Regions from separate parts of the Bradyrhizobium sp. USDA 3315 genome, predicted to be linked through region 4. Evidence: riboswitches for the same ligand, from Rfam matches in the RefSeq annotation. Region 4 holds a riboswitch; each other region holds the start of a gene.
The links. A riboswitch is a leader RNA that binds a small molecule or an ion and turns the genes downstream of it on or off. The one in region 4 is predicted to bind cobalamin.

Region 1 (7,634 bases), 6.7 Mb from region 4:
GCTGGTGTCGGAGGGCTCCAGCACCTCCGGCCGCGAGGCGATCACGATCCTCGGACTGGCCGGCCATCACGTCGAGGTTTGCGACCCCTCGCGCTGGTGCCTGGCGCGCTACTCGCGCTTTGTCCGCAAATACCACCATTGTCCGCCGCTGCGGTCGGATCCGGCCGGCTTCCTGCGCTTCGTCGAGCGCCTCTTGGCGTCGCGGCATTTCGATGTGCTGCTGCCGATCCATGAACAGGGATTTCTGTTCGCCCGCGCCGCGGCGGGGCTGGCATCACGTGCCGGCCTCGCGCTGCCGGATTTCGCCAGCTATCGCGCCGTGCACAGCAAGGCCGGCTTCAGCCGCCTGCTCGGCCGGCTCGGGCTGCCGCAGCCGCCGACCCGGATCGTGAATTCGCCCGAGGAGCTGCGCGAGGCGGTGCGGTTTCCATCCGTGGTCAAGACGTCGATCGGCACCGCCAGCCGCGGTGTCTGGTTCGTGCGCGACGCTGGTGATCTCAATCGCGCGCTCTACGACCTCGAGTCCTCAGGCGAATTTGCCGGCGAGGTGCTGGCGCAGGATCTGGTCACCGGCACGGTCGAGAAGGCGCAGTCGGTGTTCTGCCACGGCACGCTTGTCGGCTTCCATGCCTACCGCCAGATTGCGGCCGGTGTCGGCGGCGGCGAGGCGATCAAGGAGAGCGTGAGCCGGCCGGCGATCCGCGCCGGCCTCGAGACCATCGGCGCGCATCTTGGTTGGCACGGTGCGCTCTCGGTCGACGTCATCATGCCGCTCGACAGCGCGACGCCGCTGTTGATCGACTGCAACCCGCGGCTGGTCGAGCCGATGAACGCCTTTCAGTCGGGCGTCGATCTGGTCGATCTGCTGCTGCGCGTCTCGCGCGGCGAGACTCCGGCGCCGCTGCCCGAGGGCCGCGCCGGCGTGCGGACGCATCTGGCGATGCAGGCGCTGCTCGGCAGTGCGTCGCGCGATGGTACGCGGCGTGACCTGATCCGGGAATGCGGCCGCATCGCCGCGGGCGAAGGGCACTATCGGGGAAGCAGCGAAGAGCTGACGCCGGTGCGGCTCGACTGGCTCAGCGCCGTGCCGCTGGCGATGACGACAGTGCTGCTGCTGGCATCGCCGCAGATCGCCTCATCGCTGGCGCGCGGCGGCTTTGGCGCGCATCTGCTCGATCGCGGCAGCATCAAGGCGATCGAGAACGGCGATTTCCGCTAGTATCCCTCCAGCGCGAATTCACCGCACGATCTTGTCTGCGCGCTTCAAGAGCTCCGGTGGAATCTCGACGCCCACGGCCTGGGCCGCCTGGAGATTGAATATCAGCTCTCGCTTGGTGACGACGCCGACTGGCAGGTCGCCCGGCTTCGCGCCCTTGAAAATCTTGTCGGCGAATGTCGCAAACTCGCGCCATGTATCGGCGACGTTGGCGCCATAGGTAATCACCCCGCCGGCGTCCGCCTGGCCGCCGGGAAACATTGCCGGCAAGCGGTTCTTCATGGCCAGTTCACCGACTCGTTTTCGATTGCTCCAGGGCACCGGCACTTCAAGGACCAGCAGCGCCTCCGCGCGCTCCTTTGCCATCCCGGCAATCGCGGCCTCCAGATCGTCCGCACCCTTGACCTTCACGATTTGCGGCTCCAGCCCCAGCGCCTTGGCTGCGGCCTCGTTGGCGCGGTCAATCGGGGCGAGCCCGCGTTCATCCGCGCCGGGGATCGTTTGATCACTGAGAATCGCAACGCGCGTGATCCCGGGGAATGCCTCCTTCAGAAGCTTGAACTGGTCGCTGGCCTGCTGCTGATCAAGGTTGGTGAGGCCCGTGACATTGCCTCCTGGCTTGTCCATCGAGGCGACAAGCTTCAACGCGACCGGATCGGTGACGATCGCAAAGATCACCGGGATCGTCGACGTGGCCTTCTGCGACGCCACCGACGCCGGGCCGCCGAGTGCAAGGATGACATCCACATTCGCACCGACCAGCTCCGAGGCGAGGCCTGGAAGGCGCTCGAGCTTCGATTCGGCAAATCGCGGTTCGATGACGATGTCGCGTCCTTCGAGATAGCCGCGGTCGGCGAAGTCGCTCAGAAGATTTTTCTTGATGGAATCGAAGAGCGGCGACGGGCCGCCGTTGACGAGGATTCCTACTTTTCTGGGAGCTTGTTGCGCATCGGACGGGTCGCACATCGACGCGATCATGCAGAAGACCGTGAGCACTGCCTTCGCAAATCTCATGGCACCGCCCCCCAGCAAGGACCCAGCGTCCATGCGAGCCTAGCATTCAGGGGGTGGGCAACCAATCCGGAAGGGTGGTCCGGCCCATGACCTCGCTGCGACCTAATGTCTGCTTGGCGAGGATGAGCCGGGCTCGGTAGTTCGCAACCTACGAGGCCGCCGCGCGCGACTGCGCGGGATCGGTCGATCGATCTTCGCCGCGCCTCACAACGGCTCGTCATCATTGCCGTAGCGGTCGAGCTTCGGCGTGGCGATGTCGCCGTCCTCGTAGTACTCGTCGTCCTGTAGCGCTGCGGGTGGCGGAGGTTTCTTCGACTTGTCGTCGGCCTTGTCTTTGGTCTTCGTGCCGCCCTTGGTCTGCTTCCCGGCCTTGGCCATGCGTTTCCCCTGCGCGGGTCAAATCAGCTGCCGGAACTCTACCCCAGTTTCCGTGCGTTTGTAATATTCGGAGACGGTGCGGCGGGGCACACCCGCCCCACCGGATCATGCTCTAGAACGTCGCGCCGGCCTTTACCATGTAGGTGCGGCCGGGCAGCGGGTAGGCCGAGAAGCGGCCCTCGGTGAACGTGCTCGCGATGGCGTAGTCGTAATAGAGCGCGTTGAACAGGTTGTTCACGCTCAGCGACCAGAAGAAGCGGTCAACTTGCCCGCTCAGCTTGATATCGGCGGTGGCGTTGCCGGGAATCCGGCTCTGGGTGTTGGCCTGGTCGTTGTCCATGATGCGCGAGCTCCAGGCCCGCACCGTGGCGTCGAACACCAGATAGTTCTGCCAGATATTCCAGGTGACGCCGAGATTGCCGGTGTAGCGCGACACCAGCGGCACGTCGTTGCCGGCCCAGATGCCTTCGCGGAACACCGCGCGGGTGATCGCCATGCCGCCGCGCAGGGTGACGCTGTCGCTGACCTTGAGCGCCGCGCTAGTCTCCGAGCCGTAGCGGCGGGTGGGGTCGAGGTTGGTGTTGAAGAACAGCACCGGGTTGAAATGGATCTCGTTCTCGAGATCCATCAGATAGACGCTGGACTGGACCTGGAAGCGGTTGGTCCTGACGCGAAAGCCGCCCTCGACATCCTGCGAGGTCTGGGTCTTGAGCTGGAAATTCTGCGGGATCGGGGCGAAGGTCAGTGGGTCGAATGACGGACCCGACGCGACGCGTTCGTCGACATCAGGCGTGCGGAATGCGCGTGCCGCGCGGCCGAACACCGAGAAAGTGTCGGTCAGGCGATGCTCGATGCCGACATGCAGCGCGTATTGCGTCTCGTTGCTGTCGAGCGGTGCCGCCTGGGTGTCGAATGCGAATGGCGCATTCGGGTCGTAGCGATCGCGCGCCGAGATGCTGGTGTTCTGCACGCGCGCGCCGTAGGCGAAGTCGGTCGTCGGCAGCACGCCGATCGTGTGCTGCCAGTAGCCGGCCACGCTCTGCTGCTCGATATTGTAGATGTGGAACGGGTCGACGCCCTGATAGGCGCCGCGCGCCTCGCGGAAGGTCGAATCGTAATAGTCGATGCCGGTCAGGATCGTCGACGGCACGCCCAGCATCACGTTCTTGACGCTGAGCCGCGGCGTCAGCGACCAGGTCTGCAGCGCGGCGTCATTGTAGGTCGAGGCGAAGCTGATGGTCGGCACCGTGCCGAAGAAGCCGCTCTGCGTCTCGCGCTGCCGCCAGCCGCCGTCGACGATGAGGTCGACGCCGTTCATCAGCGTCTTGGTGAAGCCGGCGGTGACGCTGGCGGTCTGCTGGTTGGCATAGTCGAAGGGCGTCGCGGCGCCGCGGCGATCGGTGAGCAGCTCGTTCACGCCGATCGACGGATCGACCAGCCGTCCGCCGGGTAGGCCGAGCTTCTGGTCGCTGCCGGTGACGGTCAGGAAGGCGGTGAGATCCGGCGTCGTGTAGTTGATGTTGCCGACGGCGTTGCGCTGGTCGAGCGCATTGTTGACGCGGTAGCCGTCCGACTTGATGCCGTTGCCGTAGAACGAGGTGGACCACGGGCCGGAATTGAGTGCCGCGGAGACCGCGGCCATGCGGGTGTTGAACGAGCCAACTCCGGCCTCGGCCCGCATCGTCGTCGGCGGGCCGCCGACGCCGGTCTTGGTGATGATGTTGACGACGCCGCCCACCGCGTTGTCGCCGTAGAGCACCGCGCCGCTGTTGCCGCGCGTGATCTCGATGCGCTCGATCGAATCGAGCGGAATCGTGGTGAGGTCGAAGCCGGCCTTGTCGACGTCGTTGAGGCGGCGGCCGTTGAGCAGGAAGAGGGTATTGTCGGTCGCGAACGCGCCGAAGCCGCGCAGGTCGACCGACGTCTTGGCGCCGTTCGGTCCGCCATAGGGCGTTTGCAGCTGCACGCCCGGCACCTGCGCGAGGATCTCGGGCAACGACTGCACCGGCGAATGCGCGATGTCGTCGGCGGTGATCACGGCCGAGGAGGTGCCGACAATGCCGGCGAACTGGCGGCCGCCGGTGCCGCCCGTTCCGGTGGCCACACCGGTCCCTGTCGTGCCCGATCCGGCTCCGCTGCCTGTATTGTTGCCTTGCGAGGTGCCCGGCGCCGGGCGTCGCGGCGCCGGCGCTTCGTCAGCGGCCGGCCTGGCGCGCGTGACGTTCTGGTCGCCCGGCTTGGTGACTTCGATCGCCGGCAGCTGATCGGGAGCGGGTGCCTGCTGCGCCCGCGCTGCGGAGACAAGGAATGCCGGCGCGAGCATCGTCGCCGGCGCGATCATCGTCGACGCGAGCAGAAGCGCGCGGCGCCGCCGATGGAAAGGGAAGGAGAACATAAGCAAGGCCTCGGCAACGTCAGTGGCACGTCACCGCGAACCAGTCTCACCATCGTGCTCACAGCATCAGGTGAAGCTCATGCCTGTACTCCCCGACCGGCAGCATCGCGTGTGACCACGGCTGACGGCAGGTCTCCTGGCTCGCGGGTCGTTACCCTTCGTCGCCTTCCCAGGACCGAGATTCCCAGTGGCCTGTGACGAAGGATTCACCGCATACAGTTGCGGGGGCAGCCGCGGCGTTGGGGAAGTTTCCCCGTACCGCATTCCCTTTTCATCTCATGAAAGAACCGTCATGTTCATCTAGGGTTCGGCCGGGTAGCAAAGTCAATCCGGCGGAAGTCGGGCAATGGCCGTGCGGCCACGGTTTTTGTCGAGTGTCGCTTGTCTGCCACGACGATCGTTGTAAGAGCATGGATCCGATGAGCGTGCAGGATTTTGCCTTGGCGGCCGAGGTCGCGGCGCGGCGCCGGTGGGGCGCCACCGCGGCGCTGCTCGCGCTTGTGCTGCTGCTGCTGGTGATCTCGCTCGGCATCGGGCCGGTGCGGCTGTCGCCGCTCGCGGTGATCGAGGCGCTGTTCGGCGGCGGCAGCGATGTGGCGCAGGTGATCGTGCGCGAGATCCGCCTGCCGCGCACCATCCTGGCATTCGCGATCGGCGGTATTCTTGGGCTGTCAGGCGCGGCGCTGCAAGGGTTGCTGCGCAACCCGCTGGCCTCGCCGTCGCTGTTCGGCGCGCCGCAATCGGCCGCCTTCGGCGCGGTGCTGGTGATCGCGCTGGGCCTCGCCGATGTGCGCTCCTACGCGCTGCCGGTGGTGGCGATCATCGCCGCGTTCGGCTCGGTGTTCGCGCTGCTTGCGATCGCCGGCCGCAATGCCGGGCTGTTGATCCTGATCCTCGCCGGGCTCGCGATCTCGAGCTTTGCGGGAGCCGCGACCGCGCTGGTGATGAATCTCTCGAGCAATCCGTTCGTGGTGCTGGAGATCGCGTTCTGGCTGCTCGGCTCGCTGGAAGACCGCAGCTTCCAGCACGTCGCGCTGGCGCTGCCCTTCATCATCGCAGGCGCCGCCATCCTGCTCAGCCAGGCGAGCGCCTTCCGCGCGCTGACGCTTGGCGAGGAGGCGGCGCAGAGCCTCGGCGTCGACGTCGGGCGGTTGCGGCTCTTCGTGATCACGGGCGTGGCGCTCGGCGTCGGCGGCGCGGTCGCAGTCACCGGCACGATCGGTTTCATCGGCCTCGTCGCGCCGCATCTGATGCGTCCCGTGATCGGTCACGATCCGGCGCGGCTCTTGGTGCCGAGCGCGCTCACCGGCTCGGCGCTGCTGCTCGCCGCCGACATCGCGGTGCGCATCATTCCCTCGACCTCAGACATCAAGGTCGGCGTGCTGACCTCGATCATCGGCGTGCCGTTCTTCCTCTGTCTGATCATGCGCGAACGCCGCGCGCTCGGCGGAGGCGTGGCATGACGCTGCTCTCGGCTGCCGCGCTCAATGCCTCGCTCGGCAGCCGCAAGGTGCTGCACGATGTCTCCCTGTCGCTGCCGTCGGGCCATCTGGTCGCGCTGGTCGGGCCGAACGGCGCCGGCAAGACCACGCTGCTGCGCGCGCTGGCCGGGCTGATCCCGTCGGGCGGCGAGATCCGGATCGGCGGCGATGCGCTGGCGTCGCTGCCGCTGCGCGAGCGCGCGAAACGTTTCGCCTATCTGCCGCAGGGCCACATGGTGCACTGGCCGCTGCCGGCACGCGATATCGTCGCGCTCGGCCGCTATCCGCACGGTGCGACCGATCCGGCGCGGCTGTCGCAGACGGATGTGGAGGCGGTGCTGCGCGCGATGCAGGCGGTCGACGTCGCTGAGTTCAGCGATCGCCGCGTCACCGAACTCTCCGGCGGCGAGCGCAGCCGCGTCGCACTGGCCCGGGTGCTCGCGGTGGAGGCGCCCGTGATCCTCGCCGACGAGCCGACGGCCTCGCTCGATCCGCGCCACCAGATCGACGTGATGCAGAAGCTGCGCAACGTTGCCGACACCGGCGTGCTGGTCATCGTGGTGACGCATGACCTGGGACTCGCCGCGCGCTTTGCCGATCACGTGCTGGTGCTCGCGGAGGGGCGGCTGGCCGCGCAGGGCGCGCCTGTCGAGGCACTATCGGAGAGCGTCCTCGCCAGCGTGTTCCGGGTCAGCGCCTATCGCGCCGAATTTCAGCGCGAGGCCGTCATCGTGCCGTGGGCGGACGTGTGATGAGGATGCGGCGTCTCCACGAGCTCAGTTCACCTCTCCCGCTTGCGGGGGAGGTCGCTGCGCTCGAAGAGCGCAGCGGGTGGGGGCTCTCTCCACTCAAAGAGCGTTCATTGCGGCACGACCCCGACCCCAACCCTCCCCCGCAAGCGCAGGGGTGTCCGGGGAATGATTCACTGTGTCGCGGTGCATGCTCGGCAGGACCGAGGCAAATCGGTCTTTTCTGGTTGTCGAGACACAGAGGGCCGAGCATGCGATATCGCGGTAGCATTTTTGGAAGGCTGCTTGAACCGATCAATCGACGGCAGTTTCAGACGGTTGTGGATCGTCTGGACGGGGATGCCTACGACAAGTCGTTCAGGAGCTGGGATCATCTGGTGGCGCTGATCTATGCCCAGCTT
Region 2 (7,634 bases), 6.3 Mb from region 4:
CGCGCCCGGCTCCGGCACCTCGTCGACCTCAAGCGTCGCCGACCGTCTGTCGCTCAACAACAACAACGGCGCGAATTCAGGCATGAGCGGCTTCGCATCCCGCGGCACGTCGGGGACAGGCGCAACAGGCCTGGGCCAGGGATTCGGCGCCGGCGGGCAAGCGAACAATCCCAACAATCCGGGCCAGGGCAACAATGCCGCGCTGGATGCCGGACGCGGTGCCGGCGGCGGCAACGGGCAGCCCGTCATGCAGGACGTCCGCATCACGCCCGATGTCGTGAACAACAATCTCCTGATCTATGCCGACCAGGCCAACTACCGCATCATCGAGTCGACCCTGCTGCAGATCGACGAGCCGCAGCTCCAGGTCGCGATCGACGCGACGATCGCCGAGGTCACGCTCAACAACACCTTGTCCTATGGCGTGCAGACCTATCTCACCAGCCAGAACCTCGGCCTGAAGCCGAACACCGGCTCGATCCTCGGAACCCAGGCCACTTCCGCGCCCGCGACCACCACGGACGCAACCACCGGCGCGGTCTCGGTCGCGGGATCGCTCACCAATGCCTTCATCAACCAGAGCTTCCCGGGCTTCAACTTCCTGATCGGAAATGCAACGCAGCCGAGCCTGATCCTGGATGCGCTGCACGCCGTCACCAGCGTCAAGGTGCTGTCCAATCCCTCACTGGTGGTGATCAACAACCAGGTCGCGACCCTGCAGGTCGGCGACGTCGTCCCGGTCTCGACCGGCAGCGCGACGGTGCTGACCACGAGCAACACGGTGGTCAACACCATCGACTATCGCAACACCGGCATCATCCTGAAGGTCTCGCCACGCGTCAGCGTGAACGGCACCGTGCGGCTCGACGTCGAGCAGGAGATCAGTAATGTTCCCCAAAGCAGCGGCAGCACGGTCAACCTGACGCCGACGGTCTCGGAACGACGGGTCAAGAGCCAGATCTCGGTGGCCAACGGTCAGACCGTGCTGCTGGCCGGCCTGATCAGCGAACAGCAGAGCGGTGCCCGCAACGCGCTTCCGGTGCTCGACCAGATTCCGGGCCTCGGTGACGCCTTCGGACATCAGAGCAACGGCACCCAGCGTACCGAGCTGATCATCTTCATCCGTCCGCAGATCATCCGCAACGGCTCCGACGCCCAGACCGTGGCCGAGGAGCTTCGATCGAAATTGCGCGGCAGCATCGCCACGACATCGACCAATGCGCCGATCACCACCAGCTATCACTGAGCCGGGCAGCAGGATGCACCGCGTTCTCGCACAACGGACGGGCCTCTCGGCTTCGCTTGCGATCGCGCTTTGGGCGATGACCGCCTCTGTCGCGAGCGCCGACAGCGTCGCGCGCGGATCGGCCGCCTTCCATCGCGGCGACTATGTCCGGGCGGCTCGGGAGCTCGCGCCGGCCGCCGAGCGCGGCAATGCGCGCGCCCTCGGCATGCTCGGCTTCTTGTATGAGCACGGCTTCGGCGTGCCGCAGGCCTACGCAGCCGCCGCCGACTGCTACTATCGCGGCGCCGTGCAGGGCGACCCGTTCGCGCAGGCCCAGCTCGGCCTGATGTACGACAAGGGTCACGGCGTTCCGACGGATTTCGTGCTGGCCTACAAATGGCTCAATCTGGCCGCGGCCCGCTCGAACGGGCGGCAGCGCGATGCCTATCTCCGGTTTCGCGATGCGGTCGCATCCAAGCTTTCGACCTATGAGATCATTGCCGGACAGCGGTTCGCACTGGAATGGGCACCCGATCGGCCGGCGCCGGACGTGCACCTGACCGTCAAGTAATCGCGGCTTACGGGGGTGTGCGCACGAGGCTCGCCGATACGCGCCTGCCTCGTACCTTCCGCCGCCGCAACCGGCGCCACCCGATCACGATCCCGCTGATCGAGATAATCGTACCAGCCGCCGATAGCAGCCACACCACGACGTCGCGCGCCGGCCAGATGCGCAGCAGCAGCGGGACATCGAGGCTGTGCAGCGCGTTGAACAGCCAGCGGTAGGACCGGCGGCTGTCGTCGCTGCGCTCGAGGATCTCGCCGGTGACGGGGGAGATGTGCAGCCAGGTGCGGGCGGGATCGTCGAACCCGATCCGCAATACCGGAAGCTCGCGCGCCTGGTGCAGCGTGTACCAATAGGCGTCGGGTTCATCGAGCTGCCGCGCTGATGTCATCGCAGCGCCGGGCATTGCGTGTCGGGCGGCAGCGATGACCTCGTCGCGCGAGAGGGTCATCCGCGCACCGGTCACAGGATCGGCGATGCTGCGGCCGCCGTTGCCGTCGTCGAGCAACATTAACCGGTGTCCGCCGATCCAGACGAAGCAGGCCTCCACCGCAGGCATCGATGGCGACGACTGGAAGCCAGCGACGATGTCGGCCGTGTCATGGCCGCTATAGCCGATCGCGATCTCGCGGGTGACGCCGCGGCCGGAGAACGCGCCGCCGGGATTGAGCGACAGCCAGCCGCTAAACATCCAGGTCAAGACGCAGATGCCGCCGATCAGGCCGGCGATGTGATGCCAGGCCATCCAGCCGCGATAGGGCGAGACGGCGCCATCAGCGTAGCGGCGCATCAGCCGCAGGCGGAGGACGCCGATCCAGAAGCCGGTGACCGCGACGACAAGACAGACACCCGAGATCCACAGCACCACATCCCGCCACAGCGGGCCGTCCTTGCGCAACACGGTCGGATAGATCCAGTGCGGGATCGAGCCGAGCCAATTCCAGATCCGCTCGCAACGTGTGGTGTCGAGCGCGATCTCGCCGGTGCGCGAGGAAACGTAGAGTTCGGTGCCATCGGCGTCCCCGAGGCCGATCCGATAGAGCGGCCGCAACGGATCGAAGCGCGCGGTCACCGACCATTGGTCGCGCGTGATCGTTTCGATCAAGCGAGGCTGCACGGCATGCGGATGATGAGCGGCAATGGCCAGCGCCTGGTCCGGCGTGATCCGGTCGATCACGCTGCCGTCGGTCGCCGAAATGGTGATCGTCCCTGCCTTCCAGGCGGTCACCCGATAGACGGGCGTGTCGTCCATCATCGAAAGCCGCAGGTCACGCGGATAACGCTCGACACCCGCGATCGCCATCGCGCGATCAGGCGTGACCCGCACCTTGCTCCATGGAATGACAGGAAGCGCGGCGAGGCGCTCGCTGTCGGTAAGGCGCGGAAAGGCCACGTACATCATGACAAGGCCGGAGATGAACCACATCGCGAACAGGAGACACGTCGCAATGCCGATCCAGCGGTGGACGATATAGAGCCACCGCCGCCCGCGCCGGATCAGAGCGTTGCGCATGGTCAGAACTTCACGTTGACGGACAATTCGGCGGTGCGCGGCATGCCGAGCAGCCACTGCCCGGTGCCGTTCGAGGTCACCGCGTAAGCCTTGTCGAACAGATTGTAGAGGCGGAACGCGACCGTGGTGCGGTCGTCCGGCTTCCACCTGACGCCGCCATTGACCACGTTGTAGCCCGGACGCAGCTGGGTGTTGGCAAGATCGGAGTACATCGCACCGACGATCTGCACGCCGCCATAGGCCGACCAGTTGGGCGCGAAGTCCCAGGTCAGCCAGACGTTCGAGACCTGCTGCGGCACGTTGACCGGGACATTGCCGTTGAAGCTGACGATCTTGCCGCCGACCACCTGGCTGTTGTTGTCGTATCTGGCGCGCAACAGCGCAAGATTGGCGTCGACGCGCCAGCCGTCGCTCATCGCGAGCCCGATCGATCCTTCGACCCCGCGGGATGATTGCTGGCCGATCTGCAATGCCAGGCCGCCGGTGGGGTTGCCGGGATCGGGAATCGTGAGCCCGGTCTTGACGATCTCGTAGGCAGCCAGCGTCCACTCGCCGCGGCCGCCCCAGAACGACTGCTTGACCCCGATCTCGGTCTGCTTGCCGGTCGCAAGCTGGAACGTTTTCTGCGTGGTCGACAGTGAGATCAGATTGCTGACCGGATCGACGCCGACCGCGTACTGACCATAGAACGCGAGGTTCTTGATCGGCTCGTAAACGAGGCCAGCGCGCCAGCTGGTGCCCGATAGCGTCGTCTCAAAACTGTTCGCCGGCGTCTTGTAGTCGGTGCGATCGACCTCGGGACGATCATACCTGACCCCGGTCACCAGCGACAACTGATCGGTCAGCGAGAGACGATCCTCGGCGAACAGCGCGTATTGATTGGCGATCGCGTGGAAGCCCGGCGTGGTCGCCGTCGTCGTGGCGAAGAACGATCCCGGATCGAACACGTAAGGATTGACCGACGACGCGCCGCCATAGGGCGAGTTGTTGGTGTGGGTGAAGTCGATCCGGTTGACGTCGAACCCGGCAACGAACTGGTTGGCAAGTCCGAACACGTGACCGCTCAAGGTCGCGTCCATCCGGTTGCCGAGCTGCTTCTGGTCGTGGAAGATCTCGATATAGCTGGAGCGATCGATCAGCCGGCTCTTCGGATTCCAGGTGTAGTTTTCGATGTCGCGCCAGTGCCGCTCGCTGGTCAGGTAGTACAGCGTGTTGTTGACCTTGATGCCGTCGGCGACGTCCCACTCGGTCTTGAACTGGGTCCAGCTGTCCTGGTAGCGAATGGTGCTGTCGAGCGCATTGTAGTTCTTGAAGCGCAGCGCGTCCTGGATCGCGCCGTTGATCAGCGGCGTGCCGAAATAGCGCGACGGGCTGCGATCGCCGTAATCTTCCGAGAGCGTGAAGGCGAGATTGTCCGACGCCTGCACCCGCACCGCAGCGGAGACCACCGCGTTCGAGGTCTTGTCGCGATCGACCCAGCCGTCCGACATGTTGCCGGTAGCGTTGACGCGGTACGACACATTGGGATTGATCGGCCCGGTGCTGTCCACCGAGAGCCGCCGCGTCATGTTGCTGTCGAGCGAAACTTCGGCCTCGTTGTAGGGCGTACTGAGCGGTTTCTTCGGGATCACGTTGATGACGCCGCCGATCGCGCCTTCGCCGTACAGCACCGAGGCCGGGCCGCGCAGCACTTCGATGCGCTGCGTCGACCAGGTGTCGTAGGGGAACGTCAGCGTGCCGGAGCCGATATAGAAGCGCGTGCCGTCATACAGCGTCATCACCGAGTTGCTGCCGGCAAAGCCGCGGGTGCTGAACGACAGGCCGCCATTGCCGGGTGCCGGCGTTGCGATGAAGCCAGCCGCGTCCTGGGTGACGGCATCGAGCACATTATGCTGGCCGCGTTCAGCGATGGTCTGCGCCGTGATGACCTCGACGCTGGCCGGCGTCTGCAGCGGCGTCAGATTGAGACGACTGCCGGTGCCGCCCTGCGTGGTGGCATTGAGCGTCGGCGATGCCGATCCCCGTACGCCCGACGCTGCGACGCGCGGCGTGTTGCCGGTTGTTGCGATCGTCGCGGGCCTCGGCCGCGCCGCGGCGGCCACGGCACGGCTTCGCGCCGCGGGCTTCGGCCTTGCCACAGCGGAAGGCGCGACCTCAATCGGATCGAGCGTGGTTGGTGGAGGCGTTTGTGCCGAGCCTTCGGCCGGCAACAGCAGCGATGACAGGGAGCAGAGAAGACCGAGGCGCCATTTGCGCGCAACGGGAGAGGACGGAGACATGAAAAGGACTCGCGGTAACGTGGCACGTCACCGCGAACGCGGACTGGCGCATTGCCCAAAAGGCAGTGCTCCGATCCCACCAGGACGCCCCCGCCCGATGTGCTCGCGTGTGACCACGACTGACGGCAGGTCTCCTGGCTCACGGGTCATCGCCTGTCGGCGCCTTCCCGGGCCGATGGCCCAGTGGCAATTTGACGAAAGGCTCGCCGTTTACAGTTGCGGGGACAGCTGCGGCATTGGGGTTACCCTCGCACCGCATTCCCTTTTGATCCCCGAAGGGAACCGTCGGCAAAAACGATAGGTGCTGGCTGCAGGGCTGTCAATTCGATGCGATTGTCGCACACATGCTTTGCGAGATGCTGCTGCGGCGATGACACAGCGGCATCTGCGGGTGCCGCGGAGCTCCCTCTAATCCCGTCATCCTGAGGAGCCGCGAAGCGGCGTCTCGAAGGATGCACGGCCACAGCCGGGCCGTCCATCCTTCGAGGCTCGCTCTGCTCGCGCCTCAGGATGACGGAAACATAAGCTCACATCACTCAATGTCGACACATCCCTGCATCACCTCATCAATCTCCGCGCGCGACAGCGCACCCATCTCGGCGATGAACACGATGCGCGTGCGCGGCACGCCGGGCGACGGCACGCCGCCCGCAGCCAAGGTCGCGCGGCCGCCGGCGAGTTGAAACACGGTCAGCCGCCCGGGCTGCTCCACCGTCTCGAACAATCCCTTCGCCCGCGCCAGCTTCGGCGCCAATCTGCCGATCGCCTGTTGCAGGCGCGGCAGCACGACGGGCCGCTCCGAGGTCCAGCTCAGCGTCTCGAAGCGATCGGACGCCGGCCGTCGCGGCGCGGTCTCGCGCGGCGCCGGCACATGATCGAGGTCCGCCGGAAACACCAGCGCGGCCGGCACCTCGCCATGCAGCACCTCGACCACCACCGCCGCCGGGCGCACCGCACGCACGGCGTCGCGGATCGCGGCGCACGCGGCGGCGTCGGCCAGATCGACCTTGCTCAGCGCCACCACGTCCGCCGCCCGGAGCTGCGAGCGCAGCAGCGCATCGTTCAGCATCGCCGCAGGTTGCGTCGCGTCGACCACGCACAGCACCGTCTCCAGCGGCGCCTCCTTCCAGATCACGGGATCCATCAGGTTGCGCACGATGTCGGCGGGATCGGCGATTCCGCTGGTCTCGATCACGATGAATTCGGGACGCGGATCACGCCGCAGCAACGTGGCGAGTGTGCGCAGCAGGTCGCCCTCCAGCGTACAGCAGATGCAGCCATTGCTCAGGCTGACCACGCCGTCGCCGGCGCCGGCGATCAGCTCGGCGTCGATATTGATCGCACCGAAATCGTTGACCACCGCGGCGATGCGCCGTCCTTGCGCATGCGCCAGCAGATGGTTGACGACCGTGGTCTTGCCCGCCCCGAGGAAGCCCGCGACCAGCAGGATCGGGACCGGCACCTCAGCCCCCCGTGATAGGCCGGCGCACCGGCCGGCCGGGACGCGCCGCGACATCGAGGACACCATCGCTGATCAGCGGCTGGCCGCTGACCACGAGATGCCGCACGCCCTCCGCCGGACGATTCATCGCCGAGAAGGTCGCGCGATCGCTCAGCGTCTCGTAGTCGAACACCACGACATCGGCGTCGGCGCCGACCTGCAGCCTGCCTTTGGCGCGCATCGCCGGCGTGCTCGCCGACAGGATCTCGGCCGGGATCAGCGCGCATTTGCGGATGCCCTCGAGCAGCGACACTTTCTTGCGCTCGCGCACCCATTCGCGGATGAAGCGGGTGAAGCAGCCCGCCGAGCGCGGATGCGAGGTGGCATCGTCGGGCAGCGGCCAGGCGTCGCCGCTGTAGGGGCGGCCGTCCGACAGCGTCCACGGCATCGCGTCGGAGGCGATCGCGCCGCCCGGATACAGCACCGCCATATCGAGCAGATCGCGATGATGCGCGTTGTTCTCGATGTCGAGCACATGCCACAGCACCAAGGTCGAGGGCTCTTCGGCCTGTGCCGCCAGCAATTCCTCGCGGCTGCCGAAGCGGTGACCG
Region 3 (7,634 bases), 1.0 Mb from region 4:
GCGAGGCGATGTCGGCGCGCCAGTGCGCGTCACAGCTCAAGGTGCCGTCGCCGGCAGGGGCTCGGTCAGCGTCGGATGATGAATTCATCCGGACCTCGCCGCGATTCCCATTTGGCCTGTTCGAGCTCCGGGCGGTCGCACTCGGTCTGGGGGTAACCGATGCAGAGATAGCCGATAAATTTCCAGGAGTCCGGGATTTCCAGAACGCCATGAATGCGTTCTGGATTGAGGATCGACACCCAGCCGATGCCGATGCCTTCGGCGCGCGCGGCAAGCCACATCGAGCAGATCGCGGCCACCACGGAATATTCCGACGTCTCCGGCATCGTCGCGCGGCCGAGACCGGCGCCGATCCGGTCGGTCTTCTCGGCAAACACGGCGAGGTGACCCGGCGCCTCCTCGAGGCCCGATAATTTCAACGCGGCGTATTTTGTGGCGCGCTCGCCCGAATAGGACCGCAGCGCATCGGCGTTGCAGGCCTTGAAGTCGTCGATGACAGCGCGGCGTCGTGTCTTGTCGTCGACAATGACGAACCGCCAGGGCTGGCTCAGGCCGACCGAAGGCGACAGGCAGGCGATCTCGATCAGCCGCTCGATCGCGCCATCCGGCAGCGGATCGGTTCGGAACCGCCGCACGTCGCGCCGCCACACGAACAGTTCGTGCAGTTGCCGGCGAAACGTATCGTCGAATGAGACCATTGCGGGGCCTTTGGCAGGATCGATCTCGGACTTCATTTAAGCTTCATCGGCAGGCCCGCAACGACGAACTCGACCTCGTCTGCGATGCCGGCGATGGTCTGGTTCATGATTCCTGCGGCGTCGCGGAACGTCCGCGACAATGCGTTGTCCGGCACGATGCCGAGACCGACTTCGTTGGTGACCAGCACGACCGGGCCGTGCTGGCGCGACAGCGCATCCGCCAGCCGCGTCACTTCCTGCGACCAGTCGCGCCCGGCATGCAGCAGATTGGATAGCCAGAGCGTCAGGCAATCGACCAGCCTTGCACCAGCGCCATCGGTCCCGGACAGCGCTTCAACCAGATCGAGCGGCACCTCGCGCTCGATCCAGTCGCCGCCGCGCCGCGCGCGATGTTTGGCGATCCGCTCATCCATTTCTGTGTCGAGCGCCTCGGCGGTCGCGATATAGACCGGCTGTCCCGGAAAGCTGCGCGCACGAAGTTCGGCGCGCCGGCTTTTGCCGGACCGGGCTCCCCCCGTGATCAGAACGACGGCCATATCATCTCCTGTGCGACCGGTCTGCACGTCGCTCGGAAACGCTCTAACCATCAATCGCGCAGAAAGACAAAGCCGAAATCCGTCACTGAGGGCTTGCGCTCGGCCGATGTCTTGCGCATCAGGGGGACCGCGGCGCGGAGAGGGTCAAGTGGGTTTTGCGGGAGCGATGGCGGTGGCGATGGCGGTGGATGCCTTGATCGGCTGGCCGGCGTGGCTGTTTGCCCGCATCGGCCATCCCGTGACCTGGCTCGGCCGGCTGATCCATCTTGTCGACAGCGCCTGGAACCGCGCCTCCGACCCGCCGGCGTTTCGTCGCGGCGCTGGTATTGCGGCTGCGATCCTCGTGATCGCGCTGGTGATTGCGCTAGGCTGGGCCATTCAGTCCGTGCTCGCATCCGGATGGGTGCGCGTTGTCCTTGTCGGCGTCCTGGCATGGCCGCTGGTTGCCGTGCGCTCGCTGCATGACCATGTCGCCGCGGTGGCAAGTCCCTTGGCATCCGGCGACATCGCGGCCGCACGTTCAGCGGTCGCGCAGATTGTCGGGCGTGATCCGGCAACGCTCGACGACGCCGGCATTGCGCGCGCCACCATCGAGAGCCTCGCCGAGAATGCATCCGACGGCATCGTGGCGCCGGTGTTCTGGGGCGCACTGTTCGGCCTGCCGGGAATCCTTGGCTACAAGGCGATCAACACGCTGGACTCCATGATCGGTCATCGCACCGAGCGGCACGAAGCCTTTGGCTGCGCAGCCGCCCGGATCGACGATCTCGCCAATCTCATTCCGGCGCGGTTGACGGGTGTTCTGTTCGTGCTGCTCGCGCCGAACCGTTCGCAGGCGTGGTCATGCATGTTGCGCGATGCGCAGCGGCATCGCTCGCCGAATGCCGGCTGGCCGGAAGCTGCGATGGCCGGCGCGCTCGGCGTGCGGCTCAGCGGTCCTCGCATCTATCACGGGCACATCGCCGATGAGCCCTGGCTGAACGAGGGGGCGCGCGATCCGGCTGCCGCTGACGTCCTTACCGGGCTGAAACTCTATCGTTACGCCATGATTCTGTTGGCTGGGGCGCTGCTGGTCCTGGCGCTGGCGTGAAGGAGCGGCGCATGCGTGAGCACGGCGGGAACCTTGATGTCGCCCGGCAGCGCTTCGGCGGCGCCGCGGACGACTGGATCGACCTGTCGACCGGGATCAATCGGGTGCCGTATCCCTTGGTCGATGTCGAGCCGCGGCAATGGAGCGCGTTGCCGTCGCGATCCGATCTTGAATCGCTGCACGACGCTGCGCGGCAGGCCTATGTCACCAAGGCGCCGATCGTGGCGATGGGTGGTGCGCAGGCCGCGATTCAGTTGCTGCCGCATCTGGCGCTCAAGGGGCGGGCGCGGATTCTGGCGCCGACCTACAATGAATATGCCGCGGTGTTGTCGGCCGCCGGCTGGGACGTCGCCGAGGTGTCCGATCTCGCCGCGCTGGCGGGAGCGGACATCGCCGTCGTCGTCAATCCGAACAATCCCGACGGACGACGCCATGATCGGCGCGAGTTGCTGGCACTGCTGCCGCGCGTTGGCCGGCTCGTCATCGACGAGAGTTTTGCGGACGCCGTTCCTGACCTGTCCCTTGCACCGGAAGCAGGACACGCGGGGCTGCTGATCCTGCGCTCATTCGGCAAGTTCTACGGACTTGCCGGCTTGCGCCTCGGCTTCGCGATCGGCAGCGAGGCGGACGTCGCCGCGCTTGCGGCGAGGGCGGGCCCATGGCCGGTTTCGGGAGCAGCAATCGCGATCGGGCGGCGCGCGTTGCTCGATCACGACTGGGCAACGGCGACGGCTGCGCGGCTCGCGGACGACTGCGTCAGGCTCGATGCAATGGCGCGATCGCGGGGCTGGACGCTGGTCGGCGGCACGCCGCTGTTCCGTCTCTATGAGACCGGCGATGCGTTGGCCGCGCAGGAGAAGCTTGCGCGCAGCCAGATTTGGTCGCGGGTCTTCCAGCAGAAACCGGGATGGCTGCGCCTCGGCTTGCCGGGCAGTGAGCCCGAGTGGTCGCGCCTTTCCGCCGTGTTGTCTTCGGTCTAGCGACGATCTCAGCGTCACCTCGCGCCGCGTGCGGGGAGAGGCATAGGCCGCCTTCGGCGGCCGTTCTCAAGAACGCCAAAGCAGAGCTTCGGCTATGCCGCATCGCCAGATGCGTTCCGGGTGAGGGGGAGTTTCCGCGAACGCAGCTATCACCGGATATGCGGAGACGGCCCCTCACCCCAACCCTCTCCCCGTGAAGAACGGGGAGAGGGGGTATAGCGCCGTCGCTGTTCGACCAGGAATCATCTCGCTTTAACGCGCCAGCGCGAGCAGGCCTTCGACATCGAGATGGGTCTCGATGTGCCCGGCGAGCGCGTCGAGCGCGCTCTCGACCCTGGCGCCGTAAGTCTGATCCGCCGCGGGGATGTCGAGCTGTGCAAGGAACGCCTTGCGAAATTCGTCCGAGGCGAACAGGCCGTGCAGATAGCTGCCGTGAACGCGCCCGTCTGCGGAGACCGCGCCCTCAGCCGTACCGTCGAGTGATGCAAAGGGCCGCGCGCGATCCGGCCCGTCGGTGCGCCCGATATGGATTTCATAGGCGCTGATCGGCTGGCTGGTCGCGGCATGCACCGCGCTGGAGCGCGTCAGCGTCTTCTGTTCGGTCATGGTGGTTGCGACATCGAGCAGCCCGAGCCCGCGCGTTTCGCCGGCAGGACCTTCGATCCCATCGGGGTCGGCGACGCTGTGTCCAAGCATCTGGTATCCGCCGCACAGGCCGAGGACATGGCCGCCGCGGCGATGATGCGCGAGGAGGTCGATGTCCCAGCCTTGCGCGCGCAGGAAGGCGAGATCGCCGCGGGTCGATTTCGAGCCGGGCAGGATGACGAGCTTCGCATCACCCGGGATGGCTTCGCCCGGACGTACCATCACGAGATCGACGCCGGGCTCGAGCTTCAGCGGATCGAGGTCGTCGAAATTGGCAATCCGCGACAGCGCAAGGAACGCGATCTTGCACTGGCCGGGCTTGCGCGCCTCGCCGAGCCCGAGCGCATCTTCGGCCGGAAGTTCGCCGGCGCGGACGAACCAGGGCAGCACGCCAAAGCCGCGCCACGCCGTGCGTTCTTCGATCAGGCGATAGCCGTCGTCGAACAATGTCGGATCGCCGCGGAATTTGTTGATGACAAAGCCCTGGATCATCGCGGCATCATCAGGGTCGATCACCGTCTTGATGCCGACGAGCTGCGCGATCACGCCGCCGCGGTCGATGTCGCCGACCAGCACCACGGGCACGTCTGCTTTGCGCGCAAATCCCATATTGGCGATATCGGCTTTGCGTAAGTTGACCTCGGCGGGACTGCCGGCGCCCTCGACCAGCACCAGATCGGCGCGCTGCTTCAGGCGCGCAAAACTCTCCAGCACCGCGCCCATCAGCGATGGTTTCATGCCGGCATATTCGCGCGCGCGTGCGGTGGCGATCCGTTTGCCGTGCACGATGACCTGGGCGCCGACATCGGTCTCGGGCTTCAGCAGCACCGGGTTCATGTCGGTGTGCGGCTCGACGCCGGCGGCGAGCGCCTGCAACGCCTGCGCGCGGCCGATCTCGCCGCCATCGACGGTCACGGCGGCGTTGTTCGACATGTTCTGCGGCTTGAACGGCAGCACGCGCAGGCCGCGCCGTCTGGCGGCGCGGGCGAGGCCGGCGACGATGAGCGATTTGCCCACGTCCGAGCCGGCTCCCTGGATCATCAATGCGCGCGCCATCGTGATGCCCGTCAGAACTCGACGCCCGGCTGGGCCTTGATGCCGGAGCGGAACGGATGCTTTACCAGCGTCATCTCGGTGACGAGATCGGCAATCTCGATCAGCTCCTCCTTGGCGTTGCGCCCGGTGAGCACGACATGGGTCATCGGCGGCTTCGACGTGGTCAGGAAGTCGACGACATCGGCGATCGCAAGGTAATCGTAGCGTAGCGCGATGTTGATCTCGTCGAGCACGACCATGCGCAGGCTCGGGTCCGCGATCAGCTGCCTGGCCTTTTCCCAGCCGGCTTGCGCCGCCGCGATGTCGCGGGCGCGATCCTGCGTCTCCCAGGTAAAGCCTTCGCCCATGGCGTGAAATTGACACAGATCGCCGAAATGCCCGGTGAGCAGGCGGCGCTCGCCGGTATCCCAGGCGCCCTTGATGAACTGCACCACGGCGCAGGGAAAGCCGTGCGCCACACAGCGCACGATCATGCCGAACGCGGAGGACGATTTTCCTTTGCCGGCGCCGGTATGAACGATGATCAGGCCCTTTTCACCGCTCTTGGTCGCCATGATGCGGTCGCGGGCGGCCTTCTTTTTCGCCATCTTGTCCGCGTGGCGCGCATCCGGCGAAAGATCGGTGCCGACGGCGCCGTCTTCAGCGTCCTTTCCATCAGAAGTCATCACATTCCTTCGGCTTGACAAGTGCGAGGCTTGGACGAATGGTGGTCCTGCGTTGGTTCCTGTCCTACGACAGGCGAAGAGGGAATGCGATAGGGCTCCGCTAAATCGGGCCCGAAGCGCAGCCGCCCCCGCGACCGTGACCGGAGAGATGCCCAAGCCACTGATTCCATACGGAGTCGGGAAGGTGGGCATCGAAGGGTAAAACCTGCTCCGCAAGCCGGGAGACCTGCCAACGCAGCATGTTGTGAAACCGGCGGACGGGGTGTTCCGCGACGGGGAACGAACCTGTCCAAAATCGGTTCGTGTGCCTCATCGCTTCCCGCTGTCAATCCAGGAAGGGCGATGAGCGTTACACTTCATGTCTGCATCACCTGCCGCGCCGGCCAGACGCCGGCGGAAGGTGAGCTCGCGCCCGGTGCACGCCTGCATGCCGCGCTTGTCGAGGCCGGCGTGCCTGATGACGTCAATCTGGTTCCCGTCGCATGCCTGTCGGCCTGCAGCCAAGGTTGCTCGGTCGCGCTCAGCGCGCCGGGGCGCTGGTCCTATGTCTACGGCCGACTGTCCGCTGATAATGCCGCGGATGTGATCGCCGGTGCCTCCGCCTATGCGGCGGCGCCCGACGGCATCGTGCCGTGGCGCAGCCGTCCGGAAATCTTCCGCAAGCAATCGCTCGGCCGCATTCCACCTCTTCCCGTCGTGCCGGAGGCCGCAGAATGACCACGCTCGCCAAAATTCCGGTCACCGTCGTGACCGGCTTTCTCGGCTCCGGCAAGACGACACTGATCCAGCATCTGATCCGCAATGCCAACGGCAAGAAGCTCGCGGTACTGGTCAACGAATTCGGCAGCGAAGGCGTCGACGGCGACATCCTGAAGTCGTGCGCCGACGCCAATTGTCCGGCCGAGAACATCGTCGAGCTCGCCAATGGCTGCATCTGCTGCACTGTCGCCGACGATTTCATCCCGGCGATGGAGCAGTTGCTAGCGCGGAACGTGAAGCCCGATCACATCGTGATCGAGACCTCGGGGCTCGCCCTGCCGAAGCCGCTGCTGAAAGCGTTCGACTGGCCGGAGATCCGTTCGCGGATCACGGTCGACGGCGTGATCGCGCTCGCCGACGCCGAGGCCGTCGCCGCCGGCCGTTTTGCGCCTGATCCGGCCGCGGTGGATGCGCAGCGTGCAGCGGACGACAATCTCGACCACGAGACGCCGCTGTCGGAAGTGTTCGAGGACCAGATCGCCTGTGCCGATATCGTGCTGCTGACCAAGGCGGATCTCGCCGGGGCGGAGGGGATCAAGGCAGCGAAAGCGGTGATCGCGGCCGAGATGCCGCGCGAGGTGCCGATGTTGCCCGTCGTCGACGGCACGATCGACGCGCGCGTGATCCTCGGGCTCGGGGCGGCGGCGGAAAGCGATCTCGCGGCGCGGCCGTCGCATCACGATGGCGAGGAGGAACACGAGCACGACGATTTCAATTCCGTCGTGATCGATCTTCCGGAAGTTTCGGATGTCGACGCGCTGGTCGCCTCGATCAAGGGGCTGGCGCGCGAGCAGAACGTGCTGCGCGCCAAGGGCTACATCGCGGTCGAAGGCAAGCCGATGCGGCTGTTGGTGCAATCGGTCGGCGAGCGGGTGCGGCATCAGTTCGACATGCCCTGGGGTGCCCGGGCGCGGCAGTCGAAGCTCGTCGTGATCGGCGAACATGCCGACATCGATGAAGCCGCGATCAGGGCACGGCTTGGTGTCTGATGCACGTCGTCTTCCGCGAGAGCCGCGGCCTTGAGGAGACCGCGACGCCAAGGGACCTCGGCCAGGATCCGGCCGATCTCGTGGTGTTGTCGTTTTCCGACAGCGATCTTGCTGCCTTCGCGGCCGGCTGGCGGCGCGGCCGTGCTGCGCTGCCGTCGCTGCGGCTCGCCAATCTCGCGGAGCTGCGCCATCCGCTGTCGGTCGATACCTATATCG
Region 4 (7,634 bases):
CACGAGCGGCCACGGTCGGGTGATAACTGACGATGGAGAGTTGGCTATCAAGGCGGGCGATCTCGTGTTTCTGCAGCCAGATCGCACCCATCATTTGGAAAATCGCGGCAGCGAAGTTCTGAGCGCTTTGTCTATCGCCTGGGGACGAGACCGATGACCGACAACATTTATGACCTAGCGGTCATTGGCGCCGGCGTCATGGGCCTGAGTGCCGCCGTCATTGCAGCGAACAATAGTCCCGGTGAACGAATCGTCATTTTCGATCGGGAGACCGTTGGGGCGGGTGCCAGTGGGTTTGCCCCCGGAATCCAGATCAACATCGGTCGTAATGAAAAGGAAAGAAGCCTCGTCAACGCTGGTTCGAAGATTTGGCGAGATATCTATCCCCATGGCCAATGGCCCAAAGGTCGAAACTGCGATGTGTTTTGGTTGACGCGTAATCCAGAAGAACTCTCGCGAACGAGCTGTGTGGTCGGAACCACCCCATCAGCTTCTTTCGCGCTCACGGAGAGGCTTTCCTCGCTGCCGCAATTGTCGATTCCCGCCGATATGGCCGTGGCGCTGGATCGGGGGTCTTACTGTCCAGTCGATTCCATCGTTCAGGATCTGGCCCAAAGGCTCAAGGCTGTCGGGATTGCGATATGCGAGGGTACATCCATTGAACGGATACGGCAGGGACCAAGCCATATACTTCTTCAGACCTCTGTTGATGGCGAACTCTCGGCAAGACGGGTCGTTCTGGCAATCGGTCCATGGCTGCCAGAGTCACCGTTGCGCGCGCATCTCGCGGCGGAGCCGCGATTGCGAGTTAAAAAGGTCGTCGCGCTTCACTTGGCGGCGCGCCCCACCGCGAACTGTCCAATGATCGGCTTGTTCGACGATTACGCGTTCCTCGTTCCCATGATCGAGGAGGGATATTGGTTGTTCAGTTTCACCTCGCAAGAGTGGAATGTGAGGCCTGACACCAGCCGGCTGAATGTCAATTCGGATGATCTCGCGCGCGCCACCGCGATCCTGGCAAAATGGTTTTCGCCGGAGATACCCGCGGTGGCGTCAGCGCGTGTGTTTTGCGACTGCTATTCTGATGATGGTGTCCCATTCTCTCGTCCAGCTCAAGACGTCGCCGGTCTGTATGTCATTGGTGGCGGTGCAGGTAACGGGTTTCGCTTTGGGCCCGCGTGCGCGGAAGAGGCAATAAGATCCCTGTATTCTCACCATCGATAGGTCTTCGGCGGGCCCTGATAAGAAGACATATGCCGGATACGATCGGTATCGAAGCAAATCCCTATCATAAGCTTGCTGACGTCGGTTGCGAGACGTCGAGATCGACCATGATTGTTGATCTCAGCGCCATTGAAGCCAACTATCGGAAGTGCCAGGCGCTTGCGCCTCACAGCGCGTGCGGCGCCGTTGTCAAGGCTGATGCCTACGGCCTTGGCGCGGCACGTGTAGCGCCCTTCCTAGCTTACCTCGGCTGCGCGCATTTTTTCGTCACCGATGTGGCGGAAGGTATTGCCCTGCGCGATGTTCTGCCATCATCGGCAAAGATCTATATGCTACACGGCGCTATGCCAGGCACGGAGCTGGCGGCCGAGCAGCACAATTTGTTGCCAATCCTCAATAGCAGGGAACAATTGGAGGCTTGGCTTCGGCATTGCCGACTTCGGAATCGCGCGCTGCCGGCAGGGATTCATGTCGACACAGGCCTGTCTCGGTTGGGATTTCCCATTGATGAGTTGCACACAATCGCCGAGAATAAAGGCGGGCTATCGGAATTGCCTGTAGTGTTGTTCATGAGTCAGCTCGCCTGTGCGGAGTGGCGAAACGAGATCTCTCTGCAACAACTAAATCGGTTCCGCAGACTGTCCCATTTGTTCCCGAATGCGAGTCTTTCTCTATCGAATTCGGCGGGACTATTTGCCGGATGTGAATTTCATTTTGACCTCATAAGATCGGGTGGGGGGATCTTCGGCTTCTCAACGGCCGATGATCCCGATTTCAAGCCAGCACAAGTCGTCCGTTTGCGAACGCAAATCATTCAATGCCGCAAACTCGAGCATGGGGAAGCCATCGGATACCTCAGGTCATACACAGTCAAGAAGCGGATGCGGGTTGCGACGGCCGCTATTGGTTATGCAGATGGATTTCCGCGTACTCTGGGCAATCGAGGTCATGTCTTCATATGTGGTAGTCGTGCGCCTATCGTTGGCTTCGTTTCGATGGATCTTATTACCATTGACGTAACTAATCTGCCCGAGAGTTGGACTCTGCCCGGTACCGTGGTGGACCTCATCTGCCCCGAGCAAACCGTGGGGGATCTGGCATCAGCCGCGAAAATGCTGAGCGACGAATTGACCACAGGGATCGGACAGCGATGCCGCAGGCTTTACGTCTCTTCCTAACGAGATACTATGAGGCGCCGATGAACTCCTCCACGCTCCGATCCCAGCAAGTCAATCGAGCGATCTATCTAGGCGATGAAGGCGTGCGTCTCATGCGTCCGAGCTGCTTCACCGCAGAGGTACGTCAATTCCATCACCGTGAGAGACTATTCTACCTCGATCTCCTAGGTACGACCCGATACGAGTTGATCATAGAAGTAGGTTGTAGTGGCTACCGTCTTATTGGCATCAAGGACGATGACAATGATTATCTTGGCATCGAAATAAACCCACCTCGTGTGCGCCGGTTAAAGAGTAGGAGAGCGGCGGTTATGCGCTGCGAGGCCGGAAAATTCTTCAAAAGAACGCGACTGATCGATGAAATCATGCGCCGGTATGATGAGAAAGTGCTTTGCATACTGCCGTTCAATTTCCTTGGTACGATGGATGCGCCAATGGAATTTCTGACGCTGGTCTGTAAAGCGCCCTTTGATCTAGCTTTGTCGCTCTTTTCGACGAGCGAGACGGCAACGCTGGCTCGCCACGAATATTATGATCTTTGTGGCATTACCGTTCAGGGGGTGGTGCGCACGGATGACTATGTTCGATTAGAGTGCTCCAACGGTTTCCAGGCGTTCGCTTTCGATCCGGTCTTTTTGGTGAACTGCATATCGGCGTATGGCTTCCGCTTGAATGACATAGAATACTATGATGTCTGTAACCTCCTCCATTTCAAAAAAAGAAAATCCTGAAATGAGTGGTCAGCATAATGCCAACCGTGCCCGGAAACAGATGTTAGATCCTCGACGCCAGCCGGATCACTAGAAAGCAAGCAGCAGGGAAGGCCACCGCCATCGCTTCACCTCATGCGACAACGCCAAGGGATACAAGTGATCAAGGTGTGAGGCGACTTTCCGCAAAACGGCGGGTATCGGACTTGCGTCCGGCCGGGTCGGTTACTGACTTCACGAGGCTGACACCCCCGATGTTCCGAGATGGATAGCGAGAATGTCCTCTGGAGTCTCTCGGACCTCGATCGTCTGAGCGCCGCTGCCGACGAACTCCAGGATCGTCTTGTCGCCGTCCCGCCACATCCCGCCCACCAGCGAGAAGTTGACATAATACGGCTTGCCGCTGTCGAAGCGGGTACATCTGATCCAGAAGCGCATCGGCATTCTCCGGTTGGGCGGGCGTCGGCGATCCGCGTTTCCGCGCCTATAACGCCTTGCGCAACTCGCGTGCGGCAGCGACCATGTTGACGAGCGCGGGACGCACTTCCTCCCATCTGCGTGTCTTCAGGCCGCAATCGGGATTGATCCAGAGCTGCGAGTCCGACAAACGTTTTCGGGCCAGCGTGATGAGGTCCCTCATCTCGGTGGTTTCGGGGACGCGTGGAGAGTGGATGTCGTAGACTCCAGGACCGATATCGTTAGGATATTTGAAGCTGGTGAACGCATCGAGCAGTTCCATCTTGGACCGCGACGTCTCGATCGAGATGACGTCGGCGTCCATCGCCGCAATCGCGTCGATGATGGCGTTGAACTCCGAGTAGCACATGTGGGTGTGGATCTGCGTGGCATCGGCAACGCCCGTCGAGCAGATGCGGAAGCTTTCCACGGCCCATTCGAGATAGGTCTTCCACTCGGAATGACGCAGCGGCAGGCCTTCGCGCAAGGCGGCTTCATCGATCTGGATCATGGTCGCTCCGGCCTTTTCGAGGTCGGTAACCTCGTCGCGGATCGCGAGTGCGATCTGGCGGCAGGCTTCGCTGCGCGGCAGGTCGTCGCGAACGAACGACCAGTTCAGGATCGTCACCGGTCCGGTGAGCATCGCCTTCATCGGCTTCTTGGTCAGCGATTGCGAGTAACGCCACCACTCGACCGTCATCGGTTTCGGCCGGGAGACGTCACCGAACAGGATCGGCGGACGAACATAGCGCGAGCCGTAGGACTGCACCCAGCCATACTGGGTGAAGACGAAGCCGGAGAGCTGTTCGCCGAAATACTGCACCATGTCGTTGCGCTCGAACTCGCCATGAACCAGCACGTCGAGCCCGATCTCCTCCTGCCAACGTACGGTGCGGGCAGTCTCCTCCTTGAGGAACTGCTCGTATTGGGCGTTGGTCAGTGTGCCCTTGGCGTGGGCCGCGCGAGCATTGCGGACGTCGGCGGTTTGCGGGAACGAGCCGATAGTCGTCGTTGGGAAGGCAGGCAGGGCAAAGCGTTTGCGCTGGACTTCGGCGCGGCTGGCAAAGGCGCTGGTGCGACGGCGCATCGCGTCGTCGATCGCCGCCATCCCCTTGGCAACGGCCGCGTCGTGGATCTTGGGCGAGGTCTGGCGTGCCTTGGCGGCCTTGTCCGAGGCGGCTAGGGCGTCCGCGACGCTGGCGTCGCCGGCCAGTGCCTTCGCCAGCGTAGAGAGTTCGGCGATCTTCTGCACGGAGAAGGCAAGCCAGCTCTTCACATCCGGGTCGAGACCGGTCTCAAGCTCTAAGTCGATCGGCGTGTGCAGTAGCGAGCAGGACGGAGCGATCTGGACGCGGCCAGCGCCAAGCTTGGCGATGACCGGCTTGTAGCGCTCGACCAGCGCCGACAAATTGGAGCGCCAGACGTTGCGGCCGTCAATGACGCCGAGCGAAATCACGAGATCCTGGCGGGCACCGGATTCGATCTGGCTCAGTTGCTGCGGTGCGCGGATCAAGTCGACGTGCAGACCTGCCACCGGCAGGGCCAACGCGGTCGCGATAGTGTCGCCGATCGCACCGAAGTAAGTGGCGAGCATGATCTTGATGCCCGGTACGCCTTTGGCGAGCCGAGCATAGGCGCGCTGGAGCGCATTCCTCTCGGTCTCGTTGAGATCGAGCACGAGGCAGGGTTCGTCGATCTGGACCCATTCTGCGCCGCGCCTGGCGAGCTCCTGGAGAACCTCGACATAGACCGGCAGCAGGCCGTCGAGCAGCGAGACCGGATCGACCGAGGCATCATGGCTCTTGCCGAGCTTCAGGAAGGTGACAGGGCCGACGAGCACCGGACGGGTCTGATATCCGAGCGCTTTCGCCTCGTCATACTCTTCGATCACCTTGCGGGACGAGAGCTTGAATGTCTGTCTCCTGTGAAATTCCGGGACCATGTAGTGGTAATTGGTGTCGAACCACTTGGTCATTTCCTGCGCTGTCGCGCCGTGGCCATGGTGGGCGTGACTGCAGCTGGCGTCGTGCGCGTCGCCTTGCGAACCGCGCGCCATCGCGAAATAGGTCTTGAGCGAGACTGCTCCGCCCTTCCAGCCATAGGCCTCGGGGATGGCGCCGACCATCACGCTGGTGTCGAGCACGTGGTCGTAAAGCGAAAAATCGTTCGACGGTATAATGGTCGCGCCGAGTGATTTCTGGCGTGCCCAGTTGGCGACACGGAGCGCGGCTGCAGCTTCGAGAAGTTGCTGCTCGCTAATCTTGCCGGCCCAGAAGCTTTCGAGCGCGAGTTTGAGTTCGCGGCGCGGCCCGATGCGGGGCGTGCCGAGTGTTGCAATTGGAACTGAAAGAGAAGTCATAGCTTTAACCCCATGTGGTGGGGGCAAAAGGCCATGGCGGACGCTGGCAGGGCAGCCGCGGATGCGGCAGCTGCTTGGCGTACCACCGGGACACCCCGCCCGTGGACGATTATGTTGTCGGGGCAGGTCTCCTGGCTCGCGGGTCGTCGCCTGCATCCGGCCTTCCCGAAGCTTTCGCTTCAGTGACACTGATGGATGCGGGCTCACCGCTTACAGTTGCGGGGGCAGCGCCGGCATTGCCTCAATCCTGAACGGATGGAAAACGCACCGGCTTCCCTCTTAGCTCCGGATCAAGCGGGACCCGGAGAACCTCGACGTCTCCGATTATCTGCAACGGCGGGCTCTCGTCAACCTATCGTCGATCACTTGCGTTGCGGCATGCCGGACGGAACGATTGTTTGAACGATCGAAGAATCGAGAGCTTCATAGTCGTGTAATCCAATTGCCGCATAGAGTTCCGCGCGCGTCTGCATCCGCTCTACGATCTTGGGCGTGCCACCATCACGTAAAATTGCAGCATACAATTCTGCCTGCGCCTTGTTCGCCACTCGCAATGAGGACACAGGCCAGATCACCATGGCATATCCTATCGCCTCGAACTCGGCGGCGGTGAAGAATGGGGTCTTTCCAAACTCCGTCATGTTCGCGAGAAGCGGCGCGCCGGGCATGCGCGCCGCAAAAGCACGGAACATCTCGGCCGTGTTGAGTGCCTCCGGAAAGATCGCATCGGCCCCGGCCTCCCTATAGGGCTTTTGCCCGGGCTACGGCGCCAGCGAGGCCCTCGCTGGCGGCGGCGTCGGTCCTGGCGATGACCATGAGATCGCGACGCGCTTTTGATGCCGGCGCGACCTTGGCCGCCATGTCATGCGCATCGGCGACTTCTTGTCGTTCAGATGGCCGCATTTCTTGGGCAGGATCTGGTCTTCCAGATGAAGCGCGCCGGCACCGGCATCCTCAAAGACGCGGGTGGCGCGCATCACATTCAGCGCCGCCTCACCGTAGCCGGTGTAGGCATCGACGAGCAGCGGCAGGTCCTGCGGCACGGACGATCTGCGTTTCCTTCCATCCCACGGAGACACTGACCTCCGTCAGCGGTCAGAAAGCGCTTCAAGCGCTTCGGCTCATTAAATCGAATGTTTCGTCGTCAATTCCGATGCCGTGTAAATCAGAGGGGCAATGGCGTGACGATCGAATGTCCGGGCGCAGCCGAGAGCGCCATTTTGCGGGTGTGCGGTATCGTCGACCACAAGCTTCAGTGGTTACAGGATGAGCTTCTCACCGCGATGTCCGGCGACTTCACGGTCGTGAACGAGTTCCTTGGGTGAGACCTGAAGGCGAGAGGGCTGTGGGACGAGGTGATAGTCTCTAATCGCCGCTATGCCCAGATCGGGCTCGCGCCTGTCTTCGCCGACGTTGAGAACGCGTTACCGTGGATGTCGGAGGCGATGGATCTGAAGAAGGAGAAGAACTCCTTCGAGACCGGCGACATCGAATACCAGAACGGTGGCGCGCTCAGCTGGGATTGAGCATCGGGTCACGATGACGACCAGTGCCTTTTCTAGTTGAAATCGCGCTTACGCGCTCAAACGGGCGGGGCGGGATTATAGTTTCGGACCCGCGCATCACTATGAAGATAAGTGGGAACTGGCGCACCCGATACGATTCGAACGTGTGACCTTTACCTTCGGAGGACAAAGCGCCCTGTGC

Region 1: it holds a riboswitch for cobalamin, as region 4 does, so the genes downstream of both, ACVIYL_RS11475 (TonB-dependent receptor) here and metE (5-methyltetrahydropteroyltriglutamate--homocysteine S-methyltransferase) in region 4, are expected to answer to the same signal.
Region 2: it holds a riboswitch for cobalamin, as region 4 does, so the genes downstream of both, ACVIYL_RS13485 (TonB-dependent receptor) here and metE (5-methyltetrahydropteroyltriglutamate--homocysteine S-methyltransferase) in region 4, are expected to answer to the same signal.
Region 3: it holds a riboswitch for cobalamin, as region 4 does, so the genes downstream of both, ACVIYL_RS38660 (DUF1636 family protein) here and metE (5-methyltetrahydropteroyltriglutamate--homocysteine S-methyltransferase) in region 4, are expected to answer to the same signal.

What each region holds. Positions count from the first base shown of each region.
Region 1 is NZ_JBSRYP010000001.1:2,513,380-2,521,013, forward strand. It holds gene ACVIYL_RS11460 (hypothetical protein) at 1-1,219, shown strand, start outside; gene ACVIYL_RS11465 (ABC transporter substrate-binding protein) at 1,238-2,194, opposite strand; gene ACVIYL_RS11470 (hypothetical protein) at 2,435-2,608, opposite strand; gene ACVIYL_RS11475 (TonB-dependent receptor) at 2,721-5,003, opposite strand; cobalamin riboswitch at 5,113-5,310, opposite strand; gene ACVIYL_RS11480 (FecCD family ABC transporter permease) at 5,423-6,466, shown strand; gene ACVIYL_RS11485 (ABC transporter ATP-binding protein) at 6,463-7,236, shown strand; gene ACVIYL_RS11490 (IS4 family transposase) at 7,485-7,634, shown strand, end outside.
Region 2 is NZ_JBSRYP010000001.1:2,943,743-2,951,376, reverse strand. It holds gene gspD (type II secretion system secretin GspD) at 1-1,246, shown strand, start outside; gene ACVIYL_RS13495 (tetratricopeptide repeat protein) at 1,323-1,796, shown strand; gene ACVIYL_RS13490 (PepSY domain-containing protein) at 1,804-3,303, opposite strand; gene ACVIYL_RS13485 (TonB-dependent receptor) at 3,306-5,582, opposite strand; cobalamin riboswitch at 5,690-5,884, opposite strand; gene ACVIYL_RS13480 (CobW family GTP-binding protein) at 6,115-7,044, opposite strand; gene ACVIYL_RS13475 (amidohydrolase family protein) at 7,046-7,634, opposite strand, start outside.
Region 3 is NZ_JBSRYP010000001.1:8,226,886-8,234,519, reverse strand. It holds gene ACVIYL_RS38695 (hypothetical protein) at 1-88, opposite strand, end outside; gene bluB (5,6-dimethylbenzimidazole synthase) at 66-698, opposite strand; gene cobU (bifunctional adenosylcobinamide kinase/adenosylcobinamide-phosphate guanylyltransferase) at 731-1,234, opposite strand; gene cbiB (adenosylcobinamide-phosphate synthase CbiB) at 1,383-2,324, shown strand; gene cobD (threonine-phosphate decarboxylase CobD) at 2,336-3,304, shown strand; gene ACVIYL_RS38670 (cobyric acid synthase) at 3,557-5,005, opposite strand; gene cobO (cob(I)yrinic acid a,c-diamide adenosyltransferase) at 5,017-5,670, opposite strand; cobalamin riboswitch at 5,707-5,918, shown strand; gene ACVIYL_RS38660 (DUF1636 family protein) at 6,013-6,387, shown strand; gene cobW (cobalamin biosynthesis protein CobW) at 6,384-7,418, shown strand; gene cobN (cobaltochelatase subunit CobN) at 7,418-7,634, shown strand, end outside.
Region 4 is NZ_JBSRYP010000001.1:9,257,350-9,264,983, reverse strand. It holds gene ACVIYL_RS43195 (cupin domain-containing protein) at 1-157, shown strand, start outside; gene ACVIYL_RS43190 (NAD(P)/FAD-dependent oxidoreductase) at 154-1,224, shown strand; gene alr (alanine racemase) at 1,254-2,402, shown strand; gene ACVIYL_RS43180 (hypothetical protein) at 2,423-3,133, shown strand; gene ACVIYL_RS43175 (hypothetical protein) at 3,347-3,550, opposite strand; gene metE (5-methyltetrahydropteroyltriglutamate--homocysteine S-methyltransferase) at 3,597-5,927, opposite strand; cobalamin riboswitch at 6,032-6,256, opposite strand; partial or broken gene ACVIYL_RS43165 (isocitrate lyase/phosphoenolpyruvate mutase family protein) at 6,290-6,980, opposite strand; gene ACVIYL_RS43160 (hypothetical protein) at 7,109-7,252, shown strand; partial or broken gene ACVIYL_RS43155 (ribonucleotide-diphosphate reductase subunit beta) at 7,289-7,453, shown strand.